DNA from 4 places in the Rhizobium sp. RAF56 genome. Region 1 is predicted to be linked to each of the others. Evidence: predicted binding sites of a transcription regulator. Region 1 holds the regulator's gene; each other region holds the start of a gene.
The links. The regulator PhoB, encoded in region 1, activates phosphate uptake and scavenging genes when phosphate is short. The targets are predictions, from matches to a motif close to TGTCATNNANCTGTCAT.
Positions count from the first base shown of each region.

Region 2: AB4048_RS09975 (DUF2794 domain-containing protein) is a predicted target of PhoB. The motif match lies at 2,501-2,517, and genes of this name have one in related genera.
Region 3: AB4048_RS11685 (DUF1045 domain-containing protein) is a predicted target of PhoB. The motif match lies at 2,860-2,876, and genes of this name have one in related genera.
Region 4: AB4048_RS00165 (LTA synthase family protein) is a predicted target of PhoB. The motif match lies at 1,843-1,859, and genes of this name have one in related genera.

Region 1 is NZ_JBFRDU010000018.1:1,432-7,312, forward strand. It holds gene phoR (phosphate regulon sensor histidine kinase PhoR) at 1-1,129, shown strand, start outside; gene phoU (phosphate signaling complex protein PhoU) at 1,483-2,196, shown strand; gene phoB (phosphate regulon transcriptional regulator PhoB) at 2,228-2,911, shown strand; gene AB4048_RS16435 (GcrA family cell cycle regulator) at 2,987-3,511, opposite strand; gene AB4048_RS16440 (aspartate aminotransferase family protein) at 3,964-5,163, shown strand; gene argF (ornithine carbamoyltransferase) at 5,230-5,881, shown strand, end outside.
Region 2 is NZ_JBFRDU010000009.1:111,965-117,845, forward strand. It holds gene AB4048_RS09960 (ABC transporter permease) at 1-440, shown strand, start outside; gene AB4048_RS09965 (Bax inhibitor-1/YccA family protein) at 637-1,383, shown strand; gene AB4048_RS09970 (GNAT family N-acetyltransferase) at 1,471-2,022, shown strand; gene AB4048_RS09975 (DUF2794 domain-containing protein) at 2,081-2,479, opposite strand; gene AB4048_RS09980 (DUF1223 domain-containing protein) at 2,773-3,516, opposite strand; gene acnA (aconitate hydratase AcnA) at 3,823-5,881, opposite strand, start outside.
Region 3 is NZ_JBFRDU010000011.1:117,813-123,693, reverse strand. It holds gene polA (DNA polymerase I) at 1-285, shown strand, start outside; gene phnN (phosphonate metabolism protein/1,5-bisphosphokinase (PRPP-forming) PhnN) at 317-928, opposite strand; gene AB4048_RS11690 (alpha-D-ribose 1-methylphosphonate 5-triphosphate diphosphatase) at 925-2,064, opposite strand; gene AB4048_RS11685 (DUF1045 domain-containing protein) at 2,076-2,771, opposite strand; gene phnE (phosphonate ABC transporter, permease protein PhnE) at 2,902-4,245, opposite strand; gene phnE (phosphonate ABC transporter, permease protein PhnE) at 4,253-5,212, opposite strand; gene phnD (phosphonate ABC transporter substrate-binding protein) at 5,277-5,881, opposite strand, start outside.
Region 4 is NZ_JBFRDU010000001.1:31,270-37,150, reverse strand. It holds gene AB4048_RS00170 (NAD+ synthase) at 24-1,703, opposite strand; gene AB4048_RS00165 (LTA synthase family protein) at 1,991-3,823, shown strand; gene AB4048_RS00160 (DUF1003 domain-containing protein) at 4,013-4,543, shown strand; partial or broken gene AB4048_RS00155 (GFA family protein) at 4,555-4,979, opposite strand; gene AB4048_RS00150 (TadE/TadG family type IV pilus assembly protein) at 5,257-5,679, shown strand; gene AB4048_RS00145 (TadG family pilus assembly protein) at 5,679-5,881, shown strand, end outside.

The DNA of each region.
Region 1 (5,881 bases):
AATCGGCCTCTGGATCATATTCGGGACAGCCATTCTGGCGCGTCCGCCCCTGACGGTGGATGCGCCGGGTTCCGTCAAGACGCACGCGACGCCTGAGGACGGGGCAAGCATGGTGTCAGCGCTTGCCGCCGGTTTTGCCGCGCTCGACGCACCGGTGCTGGTGATTGGAAGCGATGCCTCGATCGTCATCCAGAACGCGGCGGCGGAAAAGGCGTTCGGCTCGTTCCCGGTCGGCGCCCACCTTTCGTCTAAACTGCGCTCGCCGGGCATCCTCGACATGGTGAACGAGACGATCGCCACCCGACGGCCGAATCAGATCGAGCACGCTGAGCGGCTTCCCTCCGAACGGGTCTACATCGCGCGCATCGCGCCGGTCGGGGCTGCAAGCGACGGGGCGTCGGACGCGCTGTTCGTGCTTTCCTTCCGGGATATTTCAGAGTTGCGTCTCATCGACCGCATGCGCTCGGATTTCGTCGCCAACGCGAGCCATGAGTTGCGCACGCCGCTTGCCTCGCTTCGTGGCTTCATCGAGACGATCCAGGGGCCAGCACGCGCCGACCCGAAGGCGCAGGAGCGGTTTTTGGGGATCATGCTCGACCAGGCGACGCGCATGAGCCGCCTCGTCGACGATCTCCTGTCCCTCTCGCGGCTGGAGCTGAAGTCTCATATCGCGCCGGATCAGTTGGTCGACATCGTGCCGCTGCTGGGTCACGTCCGCGACTCCCTCATGCCGCTTGCCCAGGAGGTCGGTGTCGACATCAAACTGCACCTGCCGGCCGGCAAGGCGGAAGTTCTCGGTGATCGCGACGAACTCGTTCAGGTGTTCGAAAACCTCGTCGAAAACGCCTGCAAGTACGGGCAGGATGGCAAGGTCGTCGACGTCTCCGTGACGAACGGGCCTGGAGCGCCCGTCGAAGTGACCATCTCGGACAGGGGACCGGGGATCGATGCCGAGCACGTGCCGCGGCTCACCGAGCGTTTCTATCGCGTCAGCGTCGCCGACAGCCGGTCGAAGAAGGGCACGGGGCTGGGACTGGCGATCGTCAAGCATATTCTCACGCGACATCGCGCCCGGCTGATCGTCAAATCGGAGGTGGGCAAGGGAACCGACTTTACCGTGCGCTTCTAAAGACCGTGCCGCCGATCCATAGCGCGCTGTTTTCATGCTTGAATTTCAACACTTTGGACTGTCATAATTGTTTCATTCGCCTGACATAAAACGTCGGTGCTTGGACCGCTATGGAAGGACGCTGAAATATGCGCAGCCTGCCCGTTGTCGGCTCACACAATTCAGGTCCCACGAAGGAACACGGATGACTGTCAGCAACGTTTCCATCGCATCGGTGCCCTTGTCCTTTGCTCCGGCAGCTTGGCCGGGTGTCACTCCGATTTTTGCCTCGCGCACGCAGATCGAGATGACGCGCCGCGCGCTGCGGCCTGGTCTGTCTGCCCAGCGCCTTCTCTTACCTTGAGGATAGAAGAATGCCTTCGACCCATATCTTTACAGCTTACGACGAAGATCTGAAGTTCCTGACGCGCCGCATCTCCGAAATGGGTGGCCTGGCCGAGCAGATGGTGGCCGATTCCGTCCGCGCGCTCGTGCAGAGCGATACGGCACTGGCCCAGAAGGTGATCTCCGACGACGTCATCCTCGACCACGCCGAACGCGAGGTCGGCGACAAGGCGATCTTGACCATTGCCCGCCGGCAGCCGATGGCGGCCGACCTTCGCGAAATCATGGGTTCCATCCGCATCGCCGCCGATCTCGAGCGCGTCGGCGACCTCGGCAAGAACACCGCAAAGCGCGTCATCGCGGTGCAGGGCACGGGCGTTCCCCGCCGGCTTGCCCGCGGCTTCGAGCACCTGGCGGAGCTGGCGTTGGTCCAGCTCAAGGAAGTCCTGGACGTCTATACGACGCGTTCGCCCGACAAGGCCGTGTCGATCCGTGAGCGCGACGAGGAAATCGACGCCATGTACACCTCGCTCTTCCGCGAGATGCTGACGTACATGATGGAAGATCCGCGCAACATCACGACCTGCACCCATCTGCTCTTCTGCGCCAAGAACATCGAACGCATCGGCGACCACGCGACCAACATCGCCGAGACGATCTATTACATGGCGACCGGCAGCCAGCCGGAAGGCGAGCGCCCCAAGGACGACACGGCGAATACCGTCGGCGCCGTGACCGAGTAAGCCCGCGAATATCGAAAAGAGCGAAAAGCGAATGATCCCGAAAGTTGCCGTCGTCGAAGACGAAGAAGCTCTGAGCGTCCTCCTGCGCTATAACCTCGAGGCCGAGGGCTTCGAGGTCGATACGATCCTAAGAGGTGACGAGGCGGAAATCCGCCTACAGGAGCGGACCCCGGACCTTCTCATCCTCGACTGGATGCTGCCGGGGGTCTCCGGCATAGAACTCTGCCGCCGGCTGCGTCAGCGGCCGGAGACGGAGCGCTTGCCGATCATCATGCTGACTGCGCGCGGTGAGGAGAGCGAGCGGGTGCGCGGGCTCTCCACCGGCGCCGACGACTATGTGGTGAAGCCCTTCTCGACGCCCGAACTGATGGCCCGCGTCAAGGCCATGCTGCGCCGTGCGCGGCCTGAAGTGCTTTCGACGGTGCTTCGCTGCGGCGACATCGAACTTGACCGCGAGACCCACCGCGTTCATCGCAAGAACCGGGAGGTGCGCCTCGGTCCAACCGAGTTCCGTCTCCTCGAGTTCCTGATGTCTTCGCCCGCCCGCGTTTTCTCCCGCTCGCAGCTGCTCGACGGCGTCTGGGGCCACGACATTTATGTTGATGAGCGCACCGTCGACGTCCACGTCGGGCGTCTGCGCAAGGCGCTCAACTTCTCCAACATGCCGGACGTGATCCGTACCGTGCGCGGTGCGGGCTATTCCATGGAAGCATAAAGCGCCTTCGAACCGCCAAAATGCAAAACGGGCCGCGAGGCCCGTTTTTTGTTCGTCAGAGATCGGAAGCGGCGCTCAGTGCGCGGCGGCCCGGCGGCGCTCGTTCACTGGCTGGTAGGCGAGGCGCTGGTGGTAGCCGCAATAGGGAGAGTTATCCGGGCTGTCGCAGCCGCAGAAATGGAAGTCTTCCTTCAGCGGGTCGCCGACCGGCCATTTGCAGGTGCGCTCCGTCAACTCCGTGAGGCCGAGCCGGCGGGAAATCGGAACGACGACGTTGGAGGCGGGACGGTATTCGATCTCCTCGACGATCTCGATCTCTTCCTTGAGCATGGTCGCGCCCTGCTGGCGGGTGACCGTGCGCGTCGTGACGCGAGAGGCGTAGTTCGGCGCGCGAGGCGCAGAAGTCGTACGCTTCTGCGCCGCCCGCGCCGGCGTGGCGGTCCCGCCCGCCTTCGCCCGCCCAGGCAGGCTCAGACGGTGCACCTTGCCGATGACCGCATTACGGCTGACGCCGCCGAGCTGCGCCGCGATCTGGCTGGCGCTCAACCCTTCGGACCATAGCTTCTTGAGCTTCTCGACGCGTTCGTCTGTCCAGTTCATGCCCCTGTCTCCGCCTGTCGCGTTTCTCGGCAGAATCCCTCGCCACTGCCTCGATTGCCATCGAAGCCCAAAACGCTGTAAAATTGTGGTGACTAGTTCCGCCGCATGCAGTCTAGTAATTAACGCTTAACCTAGTGTCAGGCTGACTCGGTGGCAAGAGTCGGAGGAATCTCAACGATTCGATTTTCGGGTTTTCCCCAACTTGCTGGTTTATGTGGCATTTTTGCAATGAAACCCGTTGAGGTTTTGCACCCGTCGCAGACGGTTTGACGCACTTGCGAACACCGCAGTTTTGTTGACATCGCGGTGCAAAAAGGAAATAGTGCGACCCGGCCGCCGAAAGGCGGCATTTTGATTTTTTGGCGCCGAGACACGGCATTTTTTTGAACCTTTGGCGGTGCCCATTCGACGAGAACGGCACCTCCGTCCGAGCTGACCGGGAGACCCGCGCCATGGCTGAAGCCACGCCGCTTTATGATACCTATCTTCGCGCGCCCTTGCGGTTCGAGCGAGGCGAGGGGGTCTGGCTGATCGCGGAAAACGGCGAGCGATATCTCGATTTCGGCGCGGGCGTGGCGGTGAGTTCGCTCGGTCACGGCCACCCGCACCTGGTGGATGCTCTAAAGGCGCAAGCGGACAAGGTTTGGCACCTGTCGAACCTCTACGAAGTTCCGGGCCAGGAGACGCTTGGACAGCGCCTGACCGAGGCGACCTTCGCCGACAAGGTGTTCTTCACCAACTCGGGCGCCGAGGCGCTGGAATGCGCGATCAAGACAGCGCGCCGCTACCAGTTCTCCAAGGGTCATCCTGAGCGCTTCCACATCATCACCTTCGAAGGCGCCTTCCATGGCCGTACGATCGCGACGATCGCTGCCGGCGGCCAGGAAAAATACCTCGAAGGCTTCGGCCCGAAGGCCCCGGGCTTCGATCAGGTTCCGTTCGGCGATATCGAGGCGGTCAAGGCCGCCATCACGGAGGCGACGGCGGCGATCCTGATCGAGCCGGTCCAGGGCGAAGGTGGCATTCGCCCGGCGACCACGGAGTTCATGCGGGCGCTGCGCGCGCTCTGCGATGAGCACGGTCTGCTGCTGATCCTGGACGAGGTCCAGTGTGGCGTCGGCCGCACCGGCAAGCTCTTTGCCCATGAATGGTCGGGTGTCACGCCGGACATCATGGCGGTCGCCAAGGGCATCGGCGGCGGTTTTCCGCTTGGCGCCTGCCTCGCCACCGCCGAGGCGGCGTCGGGCATGAAAGCGGGCACGCATGGCTCCACCTACGGCGGCAACCCGCTGGCGATGGCTGTCGGCAACGCCGTTCTCGACGTGGTCCTGAGCGATGGATTTCTTCAGAACGTCCGCGACGTGGCGCTCGTCTTCCGCCAAGGCCTCGCCTCGCTCGAGGACCGTTATCCGGATCTGATCGAGGACGTGCGCGGCGAAGGCTTGATGCTTGGCATCAAGCCTAAGGTTCCGTCGGCCGAGCTGCTTCAGGCGATCCGCGCCGAGCATCTGCTCGGTGTGCCCGCCGGCGACAACGTCCTGCGTTTGCTGCCGCCGCTCGTCACCACCGCCGAGGAGGCCCGCGATGGGCTGGCGCGGCTCGAAAGGGCGGTTGAGAGCCTGCGCGCGGCAAGGGCACTGAAATCGGCTTGATTGCGGGCGGTTGCCCGGAGCGCCCGCCCTTGCGGGCGCCCTATTTTTTTGGAGCATAGACAGATCATGGCATCCCCAAAGCATTTCCTCGATCTCTCCGCGGTCGCCGCTGCCGATCTGCGCAGCATCATCGAGGACGCGAAGGTCCGCAAGCAGGCGACCAAGGCTGGCACGTCCGGCAAGCCGCTTGCCGGCAAGATGCTGGCCATGATCTTCGAGAAACCCTCGACCCGCACCCGTGTCTCCTTCGACGTCGGCATGCGGCAACTCGGCGGCGAGACGCTGTTTCTCTCGGGCACGGAAATGCAGCTCGGCCGGGCGGAGGCGATCGGCGACACGGCGAAGGTGCTGTCGCGCTACGTCGACGCCATCATGATCCGCACCACCGATCACAACCGCATGCTGGAGCTTGCCGAGTATGCGACGGTGCCCGTCATCAACGCGTTGACCGACGACACCCATCCTTGCCAGATCATGGCCGACATCATGACCTTCGAGGAGCATCGCGGCCCGATCAAGGGCAAGACGGTCGCCTGGACCGGCGACGGCAACAACGTGCTGCATTCCCTGGTCGAAGGCGCTGCCCGCTTCGGCTATCGCATGACGATGGCGGTACCCCTTGGTTCCGAGCCGAAGGATCACTATTTGAACTGGGCCCGCAACGAGGGCGCCGACATCCTGCTCTGCCACGAGGCCGAGCGCGCGGTTGCCGGCGCAG
Region 2 (5,881 bases), on a different contig from region 1:
CCAGCGTCCGCGTGAAGGATGCGCTCGACGTTTTCAACACCCTGGTCGGCCAGCTCGCAACGGCCATTCGCGTCGCCGCCTCGATTGCGCTTGCAGCTTCCGTGCTGGTGCTTGCCGGCGCCCTTGCAGCTGGAAACCGCGCCCGCGCGCACGACGCGGTCGTCTTGAAGACGCTGGGCGCGACACGGGCAACGCTGATCCGCGCATTCGTCTACGAGTACCTGATCCTCGGCGCCTCGACGGCAGTCTTCGCCTTGCTCGCGGGAGCCGCCGCGGCGACCTATGTTGTTCGCCATATCATGCACTTGCCATCCGCCTTCCTGCCCGGACCGGCGCTCTCGACGCTTGCAATCGCCCTCATCCTGACTGTCGGCATCGGGCTTGCCGGCACGTGGCGCGTGCTCGGACAGAAGGCGGCGCCGGTGCTTCGCGAGCTTTGAACGAGGTGTCTGCGTTAACCCCGCCGGCGAAATTGCCATATGTTACGCCGATTTAACGCATTTCACCGTGGCTCGGGTCTTGTACGCCGAGCTTTGAGGGCTCATATTCTGAGGTAGGCATGCTGGAGCTCCGCAGCGGCGCCTGGGTCACGTCTGCCCGACACCGTATTCACACCGGAGCTTGAAAGAGGAAAACATGGCTGACTTTCGTAATTTTCCCAACCGGGCGACCCCTGCGGGCGCGCAGTCCGGCGCGGCGATAGACGCAGGCCTTCGCGCCTATATGCTCAAGGTTTACAACCTGATGGCTCTGGGTCTCGTGATCACGGGCCTGGCCGCCTATCTCGCTTTCTCCTTCGCCTTCCAGGACGGTCAGCTGACCGCCTTCGGCGCCGCAATCTACACGAGCCCGCTGAAGTGGGTGGTTATCCTCGCCCCCCTGGGGATGGTGTTCTTCCTGAGCTTCCGCATCAATTCGATGAGCGTGCAGGCAGCGCAGACAACCTTCTGGGTTTACGCGGCGCTGGTCGGCCTTTCGCTCTCGTCGCTCTTCCTGATCTATACCGGTCAGAGCGTGGTGCAGACCTTCTTCGTGACGGCCGCGGCCTTCGGTAGCCTGTCGCTCTACGGCTACACGACCAAGCGCGACCTGACGGCGATGGGCTCGTTCCTGATGATGGGTCTGTTCGGCCTGATCATCGCCTCGGTCGTCAACATCTTCCTGGCCTCTTCGGCTATGCAGTTCGCTATCTCGGCGATCGGCGTCCTGGTGTTCGCGGGCCTGACTGCCTACGACACGCAGAAGATCAAGGAAATGTACTTCGAAGGCGACGACGTTGCCGTTGCCGGCCGCAAGGCAATCATGGGCGCCCTGACGCTCTACCTCGACTTCATCAACCTCTTCATGTTCCTCCTGCAGTTCATGGGCAACCGCAAAGGCTAAGAGGCAAAGAGACGACGGAAAAGGCGGCTTCGGCCGCCTTTTTTGTTGCCGCATGGCATCCCCTTTTTCGACCAGGCACAGCGTTCCATGACATTCCACCTACGAGACGCCGGCCCCGCCGATATCGCGTCGATCACCGCCATCTATCGCGAGGCAGTGCTGACCGGCACGGCGAGCTACGAGATCACGCCGCCGGACGAGACCGAGATGGGCAAGCGCTACGGGGCGATCGTCGATAAGGGCTATCCCTATCTCGTTGCGGCCGACCTTGCGGGCACGCTCCTGGGTTACGCCTATGCAAGCGCCTTCCGAACGCGGCCGGCCTATCGCTGGATCGTGGAGGATTCGATTTATCTGGCACCCTCCGCACGCGGCCAGGGCGTCGGCAAGGCGCTGCTCGCGGCGCTTCTCGAACGCAGCAGCGCGCTCGGGTTCCGCCAGATGGTAGCCGTCATCGGGGGAGCGGAAGCGGCATCCGTGGCACTCCACCGCTCGGCGGGCTTCTCCGATATCGGCGCGATCAAGAGCGCCGGTTACAAGCACGGCCGTTGGCTCGACACCATGCTTATGCAGAAGGCGCTCGGCGACGGCGCCGATCCTGATCCCACCATCTATCCGGGCACGCTGTTTTCGGAATGAACGCTTTTTGCTGAGGGCATCGCAGGCGGAATGCCGGTTAGGGCGTTCCTGGAATCGCTCATTTGTCGACGAGTTTCAGCACCTTGTCGAACACCTTCAGCACCTGGCTCAACTCGTGGCCGCGCTTCAGAATCAAGCCGTTGGTGTTGATAACTGAAAAGGCGCCCTGTTTGGACGCCAGCTTGGGATTCTTCTCGATGCGGTAGAGCGGAATTTCGCCGGAACGCTTGAAGACGGAAAAGACCGCCTTCTCCTTCAGGTGATCGATGGCGTAGTCGCGCCATTGCCCTTCGCCGACCATGCGACCGTAAAGCCAGAGGATGGCATCAAGTTCCCGGCGATGGAAGGTCACGGGGAGCGGATCCCGGCTTTGCTTGTATTCCCTGAGATCTATGACGGAAGACGTGTGATCGGCGAATCGGTCTTCGCCGTTTCGACGTTCCGGCTGTTCAGTCATCAATCTCCCACGCCTCCGCTCATGACAGGCGAGTGACAGTTTGCCTCACTGACAGCAAATTGCAAGACCGACGCACGCTTACGTCGGCAAGACTGACCGCTTTCTTGTGAGTGCCGCAATTCAGTCAAAACAGCGCCTCATTTCCAAGAGACTTATGATGACGCAGTTGGCGCCAGCGCGCCAAATGGCCCGGCGGGGGCGTATCGACCTAACCCCAGCCCCGAATGCGCCTCAGCCGGGCCGCCCACAATCTGCAACCACCAGACCGTGCGGTCCGGGTGCGAAATATGTCATTATCCCTCGCCGCCAATGGTAAGCACCGTTGCACCGATGATGCCTGCGGGATCGCCGTTCGGGCTTGATTCCTGCAGAAGTATGGCCATGCCCGCCCGCCCGGTCTTGTCCATGACGTTTGCCGGCAGCGTAACGGTCATGGCCTGGCCTTCCCACATGCCGACGGTTTCAATGTCCGAAACGGCGTGCAGATAGCTTATCTGCTGGCCGCTATTCTCGCCCTTCTTGACCGAGACGAGTTGCTGCTTGTCGAAATAGGCGACGACGACATTCGCCTTGCCCGCGCCCTTGCCGATCGTGATTTCGAGTTCGTCACCCTTGACCGAAGCGCTCACGGGGACAGTCAGTCCCTTGCCGTCCTGATGGAACTGGTCGAGCTTGACATTGATGGCGCCGAGATCGGCGCCGTTCAAATGATCGCGGCCGTTGATGATCGCCTGTGGCGTGTAGACGTTGCTGCGGCCGAGCGTGCGCGCGTAGGCGTACTGTCGCTCGGTGTTGTCCTTGGAACTCAGCGTATCTTGCCAGCCGAGGTAGTTCCAGTAGTCGACGTGATAGGCGAGCGCCACCACGTCACCCTGCCCGATCAGCTTCTGAAGAACGGCATCGGCGGGCGGGCAGGACGAGCAGCCCTGCGACGTGAAGAGTTCGACGACGCCCCTGAGTTTCGCGGGTTCCTGCGCAAGCACCGACCCCGCCGAAGCGAGTCCTGCCAAAAGTGCTATCGTCCATCGAATGCGCATACCAAAATTCCTCGATATCCGGCATCGCCCTGCCGCCGCATCCATCGACACGGAGCAGATCCGGCAATGCCTTGTCCGGCGCCCGACTATTTCCCGGATCGCACGCGATCCGGGGGTCAAACGCCAACCCCAGTTCCTTGAGACTATCAAACCTGGAAAGACTGAAACTAGAGATAACGGGTTCGGCCCGCGAGGCAAAGTCACGATGGGGTGAGACGCACGCCGCGAGCCTACACATCGCCGTGAAAAACAAGACGCCGCCGGGAAGCTTTCCCGGCGGCGTCAATTTCGATGGATCCGCGCCTGTTAGGCCGCGAGGTCGCGCAGAACGGTCTGCAGAATGCCGCCGTTGTTGAGGTAGACCACCTCGTCGAGCGTATCGACGCGCGACAGCAGCGGCACGTCCTTAACGGTGCCGTCGCCGTAGGTGATCCTGGCCGTCTTCTTCTCGCGCGGCTTGATGTTTTCGAGGCCTTCGATGGTCACGACTTCATCGCCCTTGAGATCGAGGCTTGCCCAGGTCGTGCCATCTTCGAAGACGAAGGGGATGATGCCCATGCCGACCAGGTTCGAGCGGTGGATACGCTCGAAGGACTGGGCGATCACGGCCTTGACGCCGAGCAGGTTGGTACCCTTGGCAGCCCAGTCACGCGACGAACCGTTGCCGTATTCGACACCCGCGAAGATGACGAGCGGCACGCCTTCGGCCTTGTACTTCATGGCGGCGTCGTAGATCGACATCTCTTCCTTGGACGGATAGTGGATGGTGTAGCCACCTTCCTTGCCGTTCGGCCCGAGCATGTGGTTGCGGATGCGGATGTTGGCAAACGTGCCGCGCATCATCACTTCATGGTTGCCGCGGCGCGTGCCGTACTGATTGAAGTCGGCAACGGCGACGTCGTGGCCGAGCAGGTATGCGCCGGCGGGCGACGCCGCCTTGATCGAACCGGCAGGCGAAATGTGGTCGGTGGTGATCTTGTCGCCGAAGAGGCCGAGGACGCGAGCGCCCTTGATGTCCGAGGTGCCCGAACCCTTCTTGCCCATTCCAACGAAATAGGGCGGGTTCTGGACATAGGTCGAATCGTCGTCCCAGGCATAGGTCTGGCCCGGAGGAACCTGCACCGCCTGCCAGTTTTCATCGCCCTTGAACACGTCGGCGTACTTCGTCTCGTAGAGTTCGCGGGTGACGTACTTCAGGATGAATTCCTGGACCTCCTTGGAGGTCGGCCAGATGTCCTTGAGGTAGACCGGCTTGCCGTCCTGGTCCTCTCCGATCGGCTCGTTGGTCAGGTCCTTCTGGACCGAACCTGCAAGCGCGTAGGCGACGACGAGCGGCGGGGAAGCCAGGTAGTTGGCCTGGACATCCGGCGAAATGCGGCCTTCGAAGTTACGGTTGCCCGAAAGCACGCCTGAAACGATGAGGCCCTTGTCGTTGATCGTCTTCGAAATCGGCGCCGGCAGCGGGCCGGAATTGCCGATGCAGGTCGTGCAGCCGAAGCCGACGAGGTTGAAGCCGAGCTTGTCGAGATCGGCCTGCAGGCCGGACTTGGCAAGATACTCACCGACCACCTGGCTTCCCGGCGCGAGCGAGGTCTTGACCCAAGGCTTCGTCTTCAGGCCCTTGGCGACCGCGTTGCGGGCCAGGAGGCCAGCGGCGATCAGTACCGACGGGTTGGAGGTGTTGGTGCAGGACGTGATGGCGGCGATCGCCACGTCGCCATGGCCGAGATCGAAGTCGGTGCCTTCGACGGCATAGCGGTTGGAGAGCTGGCCCGGCTTCTTGTAGTCGCTGTCCATCGAACCGGCGAAACCGGTGGCGATGTTTTCAAGCGCGATACGGCCTTCCGGGCGCTTCGGGCCGGCCATCGAGGGCACGACGTCGTTGAGGTCGAGATCCAGCGTATCGGTGAAGACGATCTCGGAACCGTCGCCGTCACGCCACATGCCTTGAGCCTTCGAATAGGCTTCGACGAGCGCGATGCGATCCTTCGTACGGCCGGACATGTTGAGATAGTTGATGGTTTCGCCGTCGACCGGGAAGAACCCACAGGTCGCGCCGTATTCCGGACCCATGTTGCCGATGGTGGCGCGGTCGGCGAGCGGCATGTTGTCCATGCCCGGGCCGAAGAATTCGACGAATTTCGAAACGACTCCCTTCTTGCGCAGCATCTGCACGACTGTCAGCACGAGGTCGGTCGCGGTCACGCCTTCCTTGAGCTTGCCGGTGAGCTTGAAGCCGATCACTTCAGGCAAGAGCATCGAGACCGGCTGGCCGAGCATTGCGGCTTCCGCTTCGATACCGCCGACACCCCAGCCGAGAACGCCGAGACCGTTGATCATCGTCGTGTGGCTGTCGGTGCCAACG
Region 3 (5,881 bases), on a different contig from region 1:
CGCGCCGCGATCAACGCACCCATACAGGGCTCCGCCGCCGACGTCATTCGCCGCGCCATGGTCAAGATGGAGCCGGCGCTTGCCAAGGCCGGGCTCAGCGAGCGCGTGCGCATGCTCTTGCAGGTGCACGACGAACTGATCTTCGAGGTGGAGGACGCCGACGTCGAAAGCGCCGTACCCATCATCGTCTCTGTCATGGAGAACGCGGCCATGCCGGCGGTTTCGATGCGGGTGCCGTTGAAGGTCGATGCGCGGGCAGCGAACAACTGGGATGAGGCGCACTGAGTACGTGCCGTCGCTGTTGGATTGACAGAGCTTAGCCGACCGGTGGCAACAGTGCCCCCAGAACGGCGATGATCTTTTCTCCGGCGTCTTCGACGGTGCCGCTGTTGTCGATATCGGCGACGTCGAACGCACCTTCGACGGTCAACGAGGCGCGGGAAAGACGCTGCATGATATCTTCGCTGGTCTCACGGCCACGTGCCGCCAGCCGGACGGCGAGTACATCGCGGCGAGCCGTTACGTTGACGACCTTCAGGCGTGGAAATGCATCCCGGAAACGGGAAAGCGCCGAGCGCGAACCGTTGGCGATGACGAGATGGCCGCCGCGTAGCCGCTCGAATACCTCGGTGGGAATGCCGTAGCGAAGTCCGTGGGCATTCCACCAGACGGCAAAGGCGCCGGCCTCTTGCATCGCGTCGAAATCCGCTTCGGAAACGCTGTCGTGATCCTCACTGGCGGCGTCCGGCGCACGCGTGATGATGCGGCGGACGAAATGGACGTCGGGCCTGCCTACGAAATGGCTGGCCGCCAACGCCATCAGCGTGTCCTTGCCGGCGCCGCTCGGGCCGACGACGGCGACCATCGTGCCGCCTTTAGCGAGCGCGTCCGCGTCGGCGGGCTGCGAGGATGCGAAAGGCGCCGTCATGCGACGCGACGGCCTTCGCGCCAGACGGAGCGGGTAACCGGCACGCCTTCGTCGCGACGCACGCGCACGAGATCGGCGCGCAGGCCTGCCGCGATCCGGCCGCGATCGTCAAGGCTGACGGTGCGCGCCGGCGTTGCCGTGACCATGGCGAGCGCCTTCGGCAGCGAAATGCCTTCGACCTCGTCCGCCAGGATGAAGGGCGCATGCAACAGGCTGAGCGGAACGTAATCGGACGACAAGACGTCGAGCACGCCCGCCTCGGCGAGATCGCGGGCCGCGATGTTGCCGGAATGCGACTTGCCGCGCACGATGTTCGGCGCGCCCATCAACACGCTCATACCGGCGCCGTGCGAAGCTCTCGCCGCTTCGAAGCTGGTCGGGAACTCGGCGAGGCGCACACCGTAGGCGATCGCCTCGTCGACATGCGCAAGCGTTGCGTCGTCGTGGCTTGCGATGGTGATGCCGCGCGCGGCGCAAACCTTGGAGATCGCGTCGCGGTGCGGCTTGGCAAAGCGGGCCGACAGCTCCTTGCGTTGAGCGACGAAGCGCGCGAAGGCCTCGTCACTCAAGCCGCGCTTCGTTTGATAGTAGAGGGTATACTGCTCCATCGTCTGGAACTGGCGCTGGCCGGGCGCATGGTCCATCAGCGACACAAGCTTCACATGCGGATCGTTGCGGAAATCCTCGAAGTGCTGCAGCACGTTGTCGGAGGCAACCTCGCAACGCAGGTGAATGAGGTGATCGGCGCGCAACCGGTCTTCGCGCTGCGCCGCCTGAATGGCATCGGCCATGTCGCGCATTTCGCCATGCTCGAAACCGCCATCTTCGTCGGAGCCCATACGAAGGCAGTCGAAGACGGTGGTGATGCCGGAGGTCACGACCTGCGCGTCATGGGCCTGGATTGCCGCGGTTTTGTGCCAGCGGACGCCGGGACGCGGCGAATAGTGCGATTCCAGGTGATCGGTGTGAAGTTCGACCAGCCCCGGGATCAGATAGTCACCCTCCATGTCCTCGCCAACGGTCGAGCGGCCCTCGGAAATATCCGCAATCCGACCGTCGCGAATAAGCACCGAGCCGGAAAGAATATCGTCTTCAAGGACGATGCGGGCGTTCGAGAGGACGGTTTCCTTGGTCATGGCATTGTCTTTCAGCTTTGGGCGCCGGCAAGCGGCAGCCAGGAATGAACGGTAAAGGGGCCGCCGCGCTCGCGCTCGACGAAAACGGCAATGCTTGCAATCGCAAGCGGCCGGCCGATGTGTGCGGAAAAGCGCTCGCGCAGCAGATCGCGAACGGCGGGCTGCCGCTCTCGGCCGACCGGGCCGGTCAGCGTCATGTGAAAACGAAACTCGTCCATCACATAAGGGTAGCCCCAGCGCAGAAGATTGGCACGCTCGGCCGCGCTCAATCCCTCCGGCTTTCTCCGCGCGGCATCCGCTTCGGAGAGGGCGGCGCGGAAGGGTTCGAACGACCTGACCACCTTGGCGGCGAATTCCTGCAGCGGCGGATGGAGCGATCCGGGAACAAGCGCGAAGAAATGACCGAGTTCTCCCAGCACGAGCTCCGGAAGTTCGAAGGCCGGCATACGCCTCGCGAAGTCCGAGACGGTGTCGATGAGGTCGTTCTCGGTCACGGACGCAGCGAGCTCGAATGGCGCCTTCAGCGTCGCATGAAAACCGTAGCGGCGCGGATCGGCGGTCAGGTTCGCGTGGTCCTCGGCGCTGAACGGCCCGGCCTCGGGCGTGGCGTGCGCTTCGCCGGAGAATGCGTCGCGGCCCAGCCACTGGGCGGCGAGATCGGTCAGTGCATCGTGCCTCGGCGGCGTGAAATAGAGAGCGTAACGCAAGGGAATATCCTTGGAGATCGAGGTGAGCGGCCACTGTTCCTTGATTTGCCGGCAAACCGCAAGACAGGCTCGGCGCTATAGCATTTCGATGACAGAATGATGATGGGGGCACGGCTCCCCGGCATCATTCTCAGCGACCGGTTCTCGTCCCCATCAGCCGATGGCGCAGCGCGTTGGAAGCGGCGTCGAAAAGGAAGACGACGAGCAGGATCAGCAGCACCATATAGGCGACGTTCTGCCAGTTCGCGTTGGTGCGCATCGCTTCCCAGAGCTTGAGGCCGATACCGCCCGCGCCAACGGCGCCAATGATCGTCGCGCCGCGCACGTTCGATTCCCACTGGTAGAGCGTCTGGCTGACGAACACCGGTACGATCTGCGGCATAATGCCGTAGCGATGCACGAGCGTGGTCGGGGCACCCGTGGATTTCACGCCTTCGCGCGGCTTGTTGTCGATGTTTTCAAGACCTTCGGCGTAAAGTTTGCCGAGCGTTCCGGTCTCCGTCAGGAAAATGGCACCCGAGCCCGCAAGCGGTCCCGGGCCGAAGGCACGGGTAAGGAAGAGCGCCCAGATCAGCATGTCGACCGAGCGCAGAAAGTCGAAGAAGCGCTTCAGCAGCTGGTTGACCAGCCGGTTCGGCGTGATGTTTCGGGCCGCCACGAAGGCCAGCGGGAACGCCACGAGCGCGCCGAGCAGCGTTCCGAGGAAGGCCATGACGATGGTCTGGAAGAGCTTGGTCCAAACGTCGCCATGCTGCCAGGCATTGTTGTGCCATATGTTGTCCAGCGCCAGCGAAAGATTGGATTGCTCCGGCTTGATGCGCGGCCCGGAGACGATCAGGCTGACGACCTCGGCGGCCGGCTTGCCGAAGAACGGCGACTGCGTATCGAAGATGAAGTTCGGCCATCCGAGGAAGCGCTTGCGCACCTTGACGCGGTCGGCCGAGATGCTGACGTCACCCGAAAATCCCATGTCGGCGACAATATTGTCCTCGTGAACGGTGACCCAGGAGGGCGTGGCGCCCTCAACCCGCGGAACCTCGCCGCCGATGTCGATAGGGACGGTTGCGCCATGCGCCGTCAGAATGACCTGCTTGCCCGATATCTCGACCTGGCGGCTTGGACCGCTGACCGACACTTCGATGCTGCCGTCGGGACGATTGGCGATCCAGTCGGGATGGGGATCGTTGCCGAGCGGCGAAAAGCGCGGATAGTGGACCTGAATGCCACCGTCCTTGATGCGGAATTCTGGCTGGACGTCGTAGCTCACCCATTGCGTGAGGTAGATGCCGAAACGCTCCCAGTGTGCTTCGGCCACCAGCTTCGGCAGGTTGAAGAACCACGTCGCGTAGATGCAATACAAGAGCACGCCGATAACGATCATCAGGCCGCCGAAGCGCTGTTTGAACGAGCGCCGAAACAATTCCGGATAGCGGTCCTCGATCTCTTGCAGTCGGGTGGCGGACAATACCGTCATGAGAGCCTCAGTGCTGAATAAGGAAAGCGTGGTCGCCGACGAGCTTGCGCCGGATCCAGGCGGATAGATGGTCGACAGCGACGATGGTGATGAAGAGCAGCCCGACGAGGGCGACGGTCTTTGCGCCGAAACCACGCGAAATCGAAAGCTTGAGCTCTTCGCCGATACCGCCGCCCCCGACTGCGCCGATAATGGTGGAGGCGCGCACATTGATTTCGACGCGCAGCAACACATAGGACATCATGTTCGGCAAAACCTGCGGCAATGCGGCGAACCGGACGCGCTCGATCCAACTGCCGCCAGCGGCGCGAATTCCCTCGTCGGGTCTCATGTCGATGTTCTCGATCACTTCGTAGAACAGTTTTCCGAGCGCGCCGATCGAATGCAGACCGACCGCCATGATCGCGGCCACTGGGCCGATGGACAGAACGGCCGCGAAGAGGCCGGCGATGACGATTTCCGGGAAGGCGCGCAAAAGCTCCATCACGCGCTTGAGGCAGACGCGCAGCGCATTCGACGGAGCGAGATTGCGCGCGACCAGAAAACTGAGCGGCAAGGCGAAAAGGAAACCGATGATGGTCGAGAGAAGGGCGATATTGATCGTGATGATCATCAGTTCGAAATATTCGGGAATATAGAAGCTGCCCCAGACATAAACACGTCCTTGGGCGAAGTTATATTCCTCGCCGGTCGCCTTGTTGGGGCTCGCAATATCGAACAGCGCGCGCCACACGTCATTCCAGTCTTTCGGGACGAGCCAGCTCAAAAAATCAAAAAGGTGAGGGAGGCGATCGAAAAAGTGGCCGGCATTGCTTTCGTCGGCAAAGCGCACCGAGCTGACAAAGGCCGCGAGCAAAATTACGAGGCCGAGGACCGTGTAGAAACGGCGCCGGGCCGCCAGCTTTTCCCAGGCCGTTACGATCTCGCCCGTGCTCTGCATCTGCACTTGTGTATCGGCAATAGTCATCCGTGCCGCCCTTTATCAAGAAAAAGGCGGCCGTAGCCGGCCGCCCCAGAGGTCGATGAAACGATCAGCCGCCGATCGCTGCCTTGCGGGCGTCGATGATGGCCTGGTAGAACTCCGGCTTGACCGGAACGTAGCCCTTGAAGTCGCCGCCTTCGACGGCGTTGAAGCACTGGGCGTCCTTCTGCGGCAGGGCCGTGAAGAAGCTGGCGAGCTTCGTCTGCCATTCTTCGCCGAGTTCGGTGCGAACGACCAGCGGGCCGTTCGGGATCAGCGGCGAGCGCCAGACTTCGACGAGCTTGTTCGGGTCGACCGAGCCCTTGGCAACGACTTTGTGGAAGGTGCCGGAGGTGAAGCCGTCCTTGAAGTCGCCGAGGCCGGAGGAGTCGTCGACAGCGATGTCGACCTTGCCGTCATAGGCGGCAAGCAGGTTGTTCTCGTGACCGCCGTTGAACTGGGTCTTGGCGAAGAACTGCTCGTTCGGAACGCCGGTGTCCCTCGGGATCTGCGTCAGCGGGATCAGGTAGCCGGAGGTGGAGTCCGGATCGGCATAGCCAAGCGTCTTACCCTTGGCGTCCTTGATGGACTTGATGCCGGAGGACTTCAGCGCCAGGCCGATCGAGTAGTAGCCGGTCGAACCGTCGGTCTGTTGCGTGGTCAGGATCGGGGTGA
Region 4 (5,881 bases), on a different contig from region 1:
CGAAGCCACTTCAATCATTGCGGTTAACGATCCCGGAATCGATTGGTGATCGGATAGCGTCGGTCGCGCCCGAAGTTCTTCTTGGTGATCTTCACGCCGGGGGCGGATTGCCGTCGCTTGTATTCGGCGAGATAGAGCAGATGCTCTATGCGGTGGACGGTTGCGACATCATGACCGCGGCCGACGATCTCTTCGACCGCCATCTCCTTTTCCACCAGGCATTCCAGGATGTCGTCGAGCATCGGATAGGGAGGCAGCGAATCCTGGTCCGTCTGGTTCGGCCGAAGCTCCGCGGATGGTGCCTTCTCGATGATGTTGGCGGGGATGACTTCGCCCGAAGGCCCGAGCGCATCCGGCGGCACATGCGCGTTGCGCCAGCGCGACAACGCGTAGACCTGCATCTTGTACAGGTCCTTGATCGGGTTGAAACCGCCGTTCATATCGCCGTAGAGCGTCGCATAGCCGACCGACATTTCCGACTTGTTGCCTGTCGTGACCACCATCGAGCCGAACTTGTTGGAGATCGCCATCAGGATTGTGCCACGCGCGCGGCTTTGCAGGTTTTCCTCGGTGATGCCGCTTTCGGTGCCTTCGAAAAGCTCCGCGAGCGCCGACACGAAGCCGGTGACCGGCTCCTCGATCGGCACGATATCGTAGCGGCAGCCAAGCGCTCTGGCGCAATCCGCGGCATCCTTCAGCGAGTCCTCCGAGGTGTACCGATAGGGCAACATGACGGCCCGCACACGCTCCTCGCCAAGCGCATCGACGGCGATCGCCGCGCAAATGGCGGAATCGATGCCGCCGGAAAGGCCGAGGACGACCGTCTTGAAGCCGTTCTTGTTGACGTAGTCGCGGAACCCGAGAAGGCAGGCGCGATAGTCTGCCTCCTCGCCTTCGGGAACCTTGGAGGAAGGGCCTTCTTCGCATCGCCAGCCACCGGCGCGACGCTTCCATGTGGAGACGTATAGCGTCTGCTCGAACTGGCTCATCTGGAAGGCAAGCGTCCTGTCGGCGTTGAAGGCGAAACTCGCACCATCGAACACAAGCTCGTCCTGGCCGCCCACCTGGTTGGCGAACAGCAGCGGCAAGCCGCTTTCAATCACCTGCTTCAACACCACCTGATGGCGGACGTCCAGCTTGCCCCGATAGTAGGGCGAACCGTTCGGCACCAGAAGAATTTCGGCCCCCGCTTCCGCCAGCGTCTCGCAGACGTCCAAGTCGTTCCAGATCTCCTCGCAGATCGGAATCCCGAGCCGTACGCCTCGGAAATTATAGGGGCCAGAAATCGAGCCCTCGACGAATACGCGTTTCTCGTCGAACTCGCCGTAGTTCGGAAGATCCACCTTGTCGCGCAGGGCGACGATCCTGCCGCCATCGAGCAGTGCCACGGAATTGTGCGGCCCAACCGCACCTAGCCGCGGGAAACCGACGACCACGCCTGGGCCGCCATCGGCCGTATCGGCTGCGAAATCCTCGACGGCCTTGAGGCAGGCCTTCAGAAAGGCAGGCTTCAGCACCAGGTCTTCCGGCGGATAGCCGGAAATGAAAAGTTCCGTCAACAGAAGCAGATGAGCACCCTGACGCGCCGCATCGGCGCGGGCTTCCCGCGCTTTCGCAAGGTTGCGGGCGATGTCGCCAACCGTCGGATTGAGCTGGGCAACGGCAATGCGAAGAGTGTCAGTGAGGACGCTTTGTTCTGTCATGCCATAGATTTAGCGACGACGGCGTTCTTCCGCAACCACTCCGCGGCGCCATCCGCCGAAGTCACCGTCTGCACGTGTTTTTTTCACATTCGAAAACAACTGAATGGCCATCTGGCGCCTTGCGGTTCATCCAGCATTCATGACAGTGGTGTGACAGTAAGGTGAACTTTGTAAGAAATCCGGAGAAAATCTTGGCGACTCCGTCATCGCGCTCGACTTCCATCGATCGGCTATTTGTTGCGGCGCCCGGTGGGGTTGTATCGCCGCGATCGGCATTCTCCCGCCAATTGCTGAGCCTTTGCCTGACGCTTGCGATCGCATTTGCGACCGTGGTGGTCGTCGAGTGGATCAGCCGCGGCTCCTTGGCGGATATTCCCGAATATCTCACCTCGCCGATCAAGCCCGGGCTCACCACCATCGGCCTGCTCCTCCTTGTCATCCTGGGGCTGGACGGCATCTTCGGCCGGGCGCATCTCTCCGTCCTCGTCGTGGCGCCGCTCGTGGTCATTCCGGCCTTGGTGTCGAACGAAAAGCAGCACTATCTTTCCGATCCGCTCTATCCCTCCGACATCCTGTTTGCCCGCCAGATCGTCGAACTCATGCCGGTGATGGTCCGCGAGCGCCCGTTGACGGCCGTTGCCATCGTCGCCGGGCTGCTTGTCGCCATCGCCGGCCTCGTCTATCTCTGGCGCTACGGCTGGAGCCATGCCGGCCGGCTCTCGCGCCGGGCGCGAACTCTGCGCCTGTCGATCTGCCTGCCGCTTTTCGCCGTCTTCGTCTCGCAGATGGATGCTCAGCAGTATTCCTGGCTGCGCGAGAAGCTCCGCATTATCCCGATCGTTTGGGATCAGAAGGAAAACTACAGCTATAACGGCTTCATCATCGCCTTTTCGCTGAACCTGCCGATGGCGCACCTCAAGGCGCCGGCGGGCTACAATCACGATGCGCTCGACGCGATCCCTGCCCGCAACTACTCCTACCTTGCCGGCCCGCGTGAAAAGCCCGACGTCATCATGCTGATGAGCGAGTCTTTCTGGGATCCGACGAGGCTTTCCAACATCAGGCTTTCCCCCGATCCGCTGCCGAACATCCGCGCCGCGCAATCCGGCCACGTGTTCTCGCCGGAATTCGGCGGCATGACGGCCAATGTCGAGTTCGAGGCGCTGACCGGCTTCTCCAACGCCTTCCTGCCCTATGGCAGCATTCCCTATCAGCAATATGTGCGCCATCAGGTACCGTCGCTCGCCACCTTCTTCCGCGGCGAAGGCTATGCGGCACGCGCGATTCATCCCTTCGAGGGCTGGTTCTGGAACCGCAACGAGGTCTACAAGGATTTCGGCTTCGAGGAATTCCGCACCGAGGAAACCCTACCCGCCATGGACAAGCGCGGCTTGTTCGCCTCCGACGATTCGATGATGAAGGAGATCATGCGGGAGGGCGACGCCATGGATCGGCCCTTCTTCTTCTTCGGGGTCACCTTGCAAGGACACGGCCCCTACGAAGCGCACCGCTACGCCCAAAACACCGTTGCCGTGGAAGGCAATCTGCCGGACGCCGACCGCGAGACCCTTGCCACCTATGCCCAGGGCGTGCGCGAAGCGGACGAAAGCCTGAAGATGCTGATGGACTGGGCGTCCAAGCGCAATCGCGAGACCATCATCGTGCTCTGGGGCGATCATCTGCCGCCGCTCGGCACCGTCTATCCCGATACCGGCTATATGCCCGAGCAGGTAGCGACCCGAAAGGCGTCGCTGGACGTCATGAAGCGCGAGCACGAAACGCCGCTCGTCATCTGGTCGAGCAAGAAAGGCGTTCGCAAGGATATCGGCACCATCAGCCCGGCGCTCTTGCCCTATAACCTCTTGAAGACCGCCGGCTTCGAGCATCCCTTCTATACGGGCTTCCTTGGCCGCGTGCAGAAGAAATACAACATCGTCGACCGTTACCAGCTCGCAACGCGCGACAGCCAGACATTTCCCGACTGGGGCCGCGACGACAGGCAACTCGATCCGCTGATACGGGACTATCGCTACCTGCAATACGACATGATGTTCGGCCATCAATATGGGCTTGGGCGCTTCTTCCCGTCGCATGCCTGGTTGACCGGGCAGAGCACCTGACGACCGGTGACGGCTTTGCCGTTGCAATTCATGAGAAGCTTCGGATACTTGCGGCCGCCGCGCCCTGAGCAGTTCCAGGAAAAGTGTGAAACGGTTTTCCGTCCGGAATTGCGTGAAAACAAAAAGATAGAGCGGATCTGCGGTCAAAGAAAAGCAGACCTGCTCTAGCCAAGATATCCGGAGTCTCCCATGTCCACCCTGCCGAACTTTATTCACATGCATTTCGACAAGTCCGCCGACGAACTCGGCGAGATCGAAAAGCGCGTGCTGGCGAAGGCCCACGAACGCAAGGTCATATCCACGGATGTGAATGCGGCTTTCTCCGCGAGAGCGAGCCTCGGCGAACGGCTGGCCGACAATATCGCCCGCGTCGGCGGGTCCTGGGCGTTTATCGTCACCTTCCTGGTCTTCCTGGCATTCTGGTGCGTCGTCAACACGATCGTCCTCGTAACCCGCGCCTTCGACCCTTACCCCTTCATCTTCCTCAATCTCATTCTCTCGATGCTGGCCGCGATCCAGGCGCCGATCATCATGATGTCGCAGAACCGGCAGACCGAGCGCGACCGCTTCGAGGCCGCAAAGGACTATGAGGTCAACCTGAAGGCCGAACTCGAAGTGCTGTCGCTGCATCAAAAGATCGATGTGAAGGTGCTGGCCGAACTTGCCGCGCTGCGCGAGGACGTCGCGCGGCTATCCCAGGCGTTGACCGCCAAGGGTTGACTGCCGGATATTCAATCCGTTGATCCCGCCGTGGCAAGCCCCGGCCGTCCCTGCCGGTATTGCGGCAGGCCATCGGTGATTTCGTAGAAATCTCCCTTGTCGGCACAGAAGATATGGTAGGCGAGCTTGAGGTCGGTCGGCTTATCGAAGGCGCCGGCCATGATGGAGATCTCCTGGCCCTCGTTCGCCTGCCAGAAGAGCAGCGAGCCGCAAGTGCCGCAGAAGCCTCGGCGCGCGAAGGAACTCGCACTGAACCAGGTGATCGCTTCCTCGCCCTCGATGACGATGCGGTCGAGCGCCACGTTCGTCGCGGCAACGTAGAGGCCCGTCTGCTTGCGGCATTGCGTGCAGTGGCAGCCCACCACCTCGCGCAGCTCTCCACGTGTCCGAAAGCGGACCGCGTACAAAGGCAGGAGCCTGAATGTTCTTCCGTCATGGTTTTTCCGTTTATAATGCATTTTTGCCAGCTGAGTATATTAGCAATACATCATATCCGCGAATTTAGAATAGCTGACCTGATTCTAACCATTCTTTCCGGCACACCGAATACATCGTTCACGACTATTGCTAAAACGATTTGCAAAACAGCTCAGTAAAAGGCAATAAATAGTCTCTTGCCTTAAACTCTTTCAAACAATTCTTGTTATTATTGCATATCAACAAAAATACACTCCTAAGACGATATTTTATAGCGATATTTGTGGAGACTATCAATGCGAAAAGCGCGGGAGCTGGCCTCAGCCCGTGACGGATCCTCAGCCGTCGAATTTGCAATCATTGCGCCTATTTTTATTCTGACCCTAATGACCCTGATTGCCTACGGTATTTATCTCGCCGCGGCACACTCGATACAACAGCTCGCGGCCGATGCGGCCCGCACCGCCGTGGCGGGCGTCTCCAATGCAGAGCGCGAAAAATTCGTCAAGACCTATATCGACCGGTCGACGATCGGAGACGGCTTTGTGAACCGCAAGAATCTGGTTGTCGCGGTGACGCAAGACCCGGCAAACAGCAATCAGTTCACCGTTTCACTCGCATACGACGCCTCCAACCTGCCGATCTGGAACCTCTTCAGCTACGCCCTGCCCGATGAAGTCATCAGACGCTTCGCGACCATTCGGATGGGGGGCATCTGATGTTCAAGGCAACCGAATTTTTCCGCCTGCAAGGCTGTCGCGCCGGCAATATCGCCATCGCCGCCGCTGTCGGCGCGCCGCTCGTCCTCTATTCGCTCAGCCTTGGTGTCGACTACGGCATGCTGACGCTGCAGCAGCGCAGGCTCCAGCAGGACGCAGATCTTGCGGCGATGGTCGCCGCCTCCGACGCCAAGAACGCCGA